DNA from 2 places in the Streptomyces sp. NPDC059255 genome. Region 2 is predicted to be linked to the other one. Evidence: riboswitches for the same ligand, from Rfam matches in the RefSeq annotation. Region 2 holds a riboswitch; the other holds the start of a gene.
The links. Region 2 has a riboswitch for S-adenosylmethionine ahead of ACFXKG_RS28985 (PotD/PotF family extracellular solute-binding protein). Riboswitches for the same ligand answer to the same signal wherever they lie in the genome.

Region 1: linked by a shared signal. The riboswitch ahead of ACFXKG_RS33720 (putative leader peptide) and the one ahead of ACFXKG_RS28985 (PotD/PotF family extracellular solute-binding protein) in region 2 are both predicted to bind S-adenosylmethionine.

The regions. Positions count from the first base shown of each region.
Region 1 is NZ_JBHYZP010000039.1:63,014-66,213, forward strand. It holds gene ACFXKG_RS33710 (LLM class flavin-dependent oxidoreductase) at 1-602, opposite strand, end outside; gene ACFXKG_RS33715 (putative leader peptide) at 677-793, opposite strand; SAM riboswitch class IV at 1,338-1,445, shown strand; gene ACFXKG_RS33720 (putative leader peptide) at 1,482-1,547, shown strand; gene ACFXKG_RS33725 (glutathione S-transferase C-terminal domain-containing protein) at 1,659-2,441, shown strand; gene ACFXKG_RS33730 (LLM class flavin-dependent oxidoreductase) at 2,486-3,200, opposite strand, start outside.
Region 2 is NZ_JBHYZP010000030.1:15,586-18,785, forward strand. It holds gene ACFXKG_RS28980 (ABC transporter ATP-binding protein) at 1-226, opposite strand, end outside; gene ACFXKG_RS28985 (PotD/PotF family extracellular solute-binding protein) at 223-1,353, opposite strand; SAM riboswitch class IV at 1,531-1,652, opposite strand; gene ACFXKG_RS28990 (beta-galactosidase) at 1,889-3,200, shown strand, end outside.

The DNA.
Region 1 (3,200 bases), on a different contig from region 2:
CGGCCGGTGGCGGCGTCCCGGATCTCCGCGTCGTCCTCCCAGCTGTCCCAGAGCCGGCGCACGACCTCGACGTGGTCGGCGGCCTCGTCGAAGGCGTCGGTCAGCGCTTCGTGCCCGGCGGGCGTGGCGTACTCCTCGCCGCGGAGCGGCGGGACCGTACGGCGTCCGAAGTGCGCGGCCTCGTTCGGGCGTGCCGAGATCTGTACGCGCAGGCCGGCGCGGCCGGTGCTCACGTAGTCGAGGGTGGCGATCGCCTTGGAGATGTGGAACGGCTCGGTGTGGGTGGCCACGACCGTCGGCACCACACCGATGTGGCGGGTCAGCGGGGCGACCCGCGCGGCGATGAGGACGGCGTCCAGGCGGCCGCGTACCTGGTCGGTGCGGCCGTCGGGTTCGGTGAGGGACGAGGACTGGAGGCCGAGGGCGTCCTCGATGGTCACGAAGTCGAGCAGGCCGTGCTCGGCCTCGGTGACGAGGTCGGTCCAGTAGGCGGGGTCGAGCAGTTCGCGGGGGCGGGAGACCGGCTCGCGCCAGGCGGCCGGGTGCCAGCCGGCGCCGTCGAGGGCGACGGCGAGGTGCAGCGGGGAGGGTGACGGGGACATCGGGAGACGCCTTCCTGATCAGCCGTACGGGGAGCCGGTCCCCGTACGAGGGGTGCGGCTGCGAGGGCAACAGGTCAGGGGCGACAGAGCGCGCCGGCCACGCGGAGCAGGTCGATGTGCGTCCGGGAGTACAGGTGCAGACGGCGGGGCGGGGCGGGATCCACGGCGCGGTGACGGGACACGGGACGCATGTGCCTCACCTCCACCTTTCCGGCCCGGCGGCCCCGGAGGCCCGGCCGGCTTCACGCTCGCGGCTGTCCTGGGGCGCGCCGCTCACTCCTCGGTGCGCCGCTCGCTGGTCAGCAGGCGCAACAACGCGGCTGTGGCTTTCATTCCGCTGTCCGGCTTCCTGTCCGTCCCGGGCCGCGACAGCGGTGGTCGTCGGGGACGGGGAGAACCGTCAGTCGTGGCAGAGGGCGGGACAGTGGCAGAGGGCGGGACAAGGGGCCGGACACGGCGCGCTGTTGACGCGCGGCAGGCCGTCGGAGCGGTCCGCGCGGAGCGGGTGCCGGCGTGCGGCCGTCCTGTCGGCTCCGTACATCGCTGTCACCATCACTTCTCCGGCCCTGGGGGCTCCCGTTGTGCGCCGCACGGTAGGCACGCCCCGAAAAGAATGTCAACGCGGCTGCCCATCAGGTGAGATCGCGTACCCGGCTTCCTTGACGCCGTCACGGAGGGCACCGAGACTGATGTGGACGGTCACGATTGTCAGCGCCCACGGCGCGGGTTCCGCCCGCTCATGTGGTCATCGGCCCCGGCCCGCCGACAGGCAACCCTTCCACCGCGACGGGGTGCTCCGGGTGACGACCGGGTCCCGCCGACGCGGCGGGGCAAGCGTGGTCCCGCGTCTCGCGGGCCCCGGAGGTGAGACGGGTGGCAATGCCGAGGAACGGCTTGACGAGGCGCCTGCACATCGACCTGTTGCGTGTCTCCAGCGCTTACTGATCCGCCGTCGGTCCGTGCGATCCGGACCGGTGCGAGAAGCGCAGTCGCTCCGCATTCGGCCGCCGGTGCCCACAAGGCGGCGGTGGCTTCCTCGTTCCCCAAGGGAGAGTCATGCCCGAGACAACTTTGCGCAGCCCCGGTACGGCCATGGCCGGCGGTCGTCCCCCGGCTCCGTCCGCGTCCGCACTTCGCCCCAGGGTGGCCGCGGCCTCCCCCCGACCGCACCGTTTCCACAGCAGGATCGGCGTCGGCCTGGCCGGCGGCTTCTACCCGGCACCACACCGCTACGACCTCTACCTCTGCGCGGGGTGTCCCCGCTCGCTGCGTGTCTCGATCACCCTCGACCTGCTCGGCCTCGGCGAGTCGGTCGCCACCACGCTCCTGACCCGTCCCGCCGGGACGCCCGAGGCCTTCGCCTCGCTGCGCGGCGCGTACGAGGCCACGGTGCACCACTACGACGGGCCGCTGACCGTGCCCGCGCTGCGCGACCGCTGGAGCGGACGCATCGTCAGCAACGAGACCCCGGCCATCCTCCGCGACCTCGGGGGCCTGCTCCCGGGCCGCGACGGAGCCCGTCACCGCGCCCTCAACCCGCCCGGTCTCGCCCCGGAGATCGACGCGCTGCGCGACCTGCTGGACCGGGACGTCACCCCGGCCGGACGGCCTTCGGAGCGGTCGGCGGCACTCGACCTGCTGGACCGCCGGCTCGCCTCGGGCACCCACGCGCTGGGCGACACCCTGACGGCCGCGGACGTGGACCTGTGGGTGGCGCTCGTCCACCTCGGCCCGGCCGGCACGCTCAGCTCGTACCCCCGGCTCGGGGCGTACGTACGCCGCCTCGCCGATCACCCCGCCTTCCGGGACAGGACCGGGGCGGTGCCCGACGCGGCGTGAGGGAGGGCGCGGCGCCGCGCCGGCCGTCGTGCCGTCCATGACGGTCAGCGCAGCCTGGGCAGCAGTTGGTCTCCGACCCGGGCGGTCTCCTGCTGGTACGGGGTGTCGGAGAGGACGAAGTGGGTGACGCCCAGCACGCGGTAGTTGTCCAGCGCCGTGGCCACGTCGGCGGCGGAGCCGACCAGCCAGGTGGTCGCCGCTCCTTTGCCGCCGACGGTGCCGGGGGTGGTGTACAGGCAGGTGTCGAGGACCTCGCCCCGTGCCGCGAGGTCGAGAAGCCTCTGCTGTCCTGCGGCGGTCCTGCCGTTCTCCGTCCAGGCGGTCTCCCCCGCGCTCCGGGCCGTCCGCGCGACCTTCTCCTCGGCGGCCCGCCAGGCCTCCTCCGTGGTGTCGCGCACCACCGTGGTGATCCGCAGACCGAACTGGAGAGGCCGGTGCCTGCGGCCCACCTCCTCGCTCAACGCCTTCAGCCGGGCGATGCGTTCGGCGACGCCGTCGAGCGGTTCGCCCCAGAAGAGCTGGACGTCCGCCTCCGCCGCGGACACCCGTTCGGCGGCCTCGGAGGCGCCACCGAAGTAGAGCGTGGGATGGGCCCGCGTGCCGGTCGCGTACGGGCGTGGCGCGACCGTGGACCGGCCGACCCGGAAGTACTCACCGTCGAACGTCACGTCCTCCTCGGTCCACAGGCGCCGTACGAGATGCAGGAACTCCCGGGTGCGGGCGTACCGCCCAGCGGGGTCACTGTGCGGGTCGCCGTAG
Region 2 (3,200 bases):
CGTCCAGGGTGATCCGGCCCGCGGTGGGCCGGACGAACCCCGCCAGGCTGTTGAGGAGAGTCGTCTTGCCGCAGCCGCTGGGGCCGAGGACGGAGAGGAACTCGCCGCGCCTGATGGAGAGCCGGCCGACGTCGAGGATGCGCTGTCCCTCGTACCCGGCGGCCAGGCCCTCGATCTCGATGTGCGCGGCGGTCCCGCCGCCGGCGTCGTCGCGCTGCCCGGTCACTTGAAGATCTGATTCCACCGCTGCTGCCATTCGTTCAGCTTGGGGGTCGCCGTCTTGTAGTCGACCCAGGTGAACGTCTTGTAGACGGCCTCGCCGTACTTGACCTTCGTCTTGAAGTCGGGGCTGTAGTCGATGGTGTCGTTGCCCGCGCCGTAGAAGGTGCCCTCGGCGAAGGGCTTCTGGTACTGGGCGGCGCTGAGGTAGTCGAGGAACTTGTAGGCGGCCTCGGTGTGCGCGCTGCCCTTGGGGACGTAGTACGAGGTCAGCGCGCCGACGGCGCCGGAGGCGGGGTAGCTGAAGCCGATCGGCTGCCCCTCCTTGGCCATGGCGAAGGCGCGGCCGTCCCAGAAGGGCACGATCCAGGCGTCGCCGTTCTGCAGGACGGTGGAGACGCTGCCCGCGTCCGCCGGGTACGCCGAGACGCAGTCCTTGAGCCGGGCGAGCTTCTCGAACGCCTTGTCGACGTCGGCGGGGTCGGAGAGCTTTCCGCCGTCCTGGGAGACCAGCGCGGAGAAGAACTCCAGGCCCGCGTTGTAGGTGAGCGGGGGCAGCGCGACATGGCCGCAGTACTTCTTGTCGAAGATGTCGGTCCAGTCGCGGGGGGCCTGCTTGATCTTGTCGGTGCGGTACAGCAGCCCGTTGGAGCCGGTGGTCAGCGGCACGCCGTAGGAGGAGCCCTCGACCGTGGACTGCTGGGTGAGGACCGGGTCGAGCTGCTTCCAGTGGCTGAGGTCACCGGTCTTGAGCGGCTGGAGGAGACCGCCGCCGACGGCCTGGTGCAGGGAGCCGGGGGTGAGGGCGACGACGTCGAACGGCGCGTCCTTCCCGCCCGCGGCACGGAGCTTGGTGAGCCAGGCGGAGTCGGCGCCGTAGACGAGGTTCACCTTGATGCCGGTGTCCTTCTCGAACGGGGCGACGAAGGACTTCTTGAACAGCTCGCCCCAGGGGCCCGCGAAGGCCGTGACGGTGATCTGCTCCCCCTTGGAGCCGGACCCTCCGTCGCCGGAGCCGCCGCCGGAGCCGCCGGTGTCGACCCCGCAGCCGGCGACGGCGGCGAGGACGGTGGCGGCCGAGGCGAGGGCCAGCAGGGGGCGTCGCCCGCGTGGGCGTGACAGGGCAGCTCTCATGAGGGGAGGACTCCTCGGTGCGGGGTGACGGCGAACGGCGCGCCGGCCCATGGGTGATGGTTCGCCGGCCGCTCGTCGAGCGGGGGCCGCTGGGCGGGGCACCATGACGACGCGCCCTGAGGCATCACGTCCGCTGTCATCTCGTGCTCCCGTCACAGGTACTGGACCTGGGTGACAGGTCCGCGCTTGCTCCCGGCACATCGGTGTGCGCGTGGAGCCGTGTCATCACCCGGGGCACCCCACCGCAGAAGGAGGGTTGCCGCCCAGCAAGCCGGGGCTTGTCGCTGGGACTCGTGACGGCCAAAAACGTAACACTCTGTGGCTGGTTTCTGAAGATGAGGCGGATCACATGATGATCACACCTCGATCACAGGGCGGATCTTTCCGGACAAGATGGCAAAAATGCCGCCGCGCGAGGCCATGCACCGCCGCCACCGAGGCAGCATCGAGGAGATACCGAGTCGGCATCACCACCGCCATCAGGCCATTCATTAATTAGGAATACTTCTTGACACGGTCCGGGACCGTGCCGACGATGAAGCGATCTCCCGAGCCGTCGTCGACGCAGGAGCCGCCCGTCGTGTTGTCGCTGCGCACTCATGACCTGACCGCTCCACCCGCCGGCCCGACGGGGCATCTGCGGATGGGCAGCCCGGACGGCGTCCCCGCGCCCCTGGTCCCCGACAGCCGCAGAATCCTGCGGGGCCGGGTCCCCTGGCTGCCCGTCATGGCGGAGTTCCACTTCAGCCGCTATCCCGCCGCCGAGTGGCGCGAGGAACTGCTGAAGATCCGCGCGGGCGGGGTCGACACCGTGGCCACCTATCTCTTCTGGAACCAGCACGAGGAGACCCGCGGCACCTTCCGGTTCGACGACGGTCTCGATGTGCGCCGCTTCGTCCTGCTCTGCGCCGGACTCGGGCTGTCCGTCGCCGTACGGGTCGGTCCCTGGTCGCACGGCGAGTGCCGGGGCGGCGGCTTCCCCGACTGGCTCGACGGCGCCGGCTGCGTCCCGCGCACCGACGACCCGGCCTATCTGGCGCTCGTCGAGCGGTACTTCGCCCGGATCGGCCATGAGCTGCGCGGCCTCTCCTACGACGAGGGCGGCCCCGTCGTCGCCGTGCAGATCGAGAACGAGCTGTACGACGCGCCCGGCCACCTCGCGACGCTCCGCCGCGTCGCGGCGGCCGCGGGCATCGCCGCCCCGCTGTGGACCGCCACCGGATGGGACGCCGCCGATCTGCCGCGCGATGTCCTGCTGCCGGTGTACGGCGGCTATCCGGAGGCCTTCTGGCTCCCGGCGCACGACGGGTGGGCCCGGGAGATGCGCCGGCACTACGTCTTCACCCCGGTCAGGGACGACCCGAACATCGGCGCCGATCTGCGCCCCGCGGTGCGGGCGGGCCACGGGGTGCCCGACGACGGCCGCTACCCGTACATCACCTGCGAACTCGGCTCGGGCATGGCCGTCGCGTACCACCGGCGGCCCCTGGTGCGGACCGCGGACGTCTCCGCGCTCGCGCTGGCGAAGCTCGGCAGCGGCTCGGTCTGGCAGGGGTACTACCTGTACCACGGCTGTTCACAGCGGCTGGACCTCGCGCTGCCCAACCAGGAGTCGCACGCCACGGGTTACCCCAACGACCTGCCGTCCGTCAGCTACGACTTCCAGGCGCCGCTCGGTGAGTACGGGCAGGTGCGCCCCTCGTTCCACGCGCTGCGCGCGCAGCACCTGCTGATCCAGGACTCCGGGGCGCGGCTCGCGGACATGCCGCTGCGGCTGCCCGACGTGACACCGGCCGGCCTCGACGACCGGTCCACACTCCGCTGGGCGGTGCGCTCCAGCGGTACGC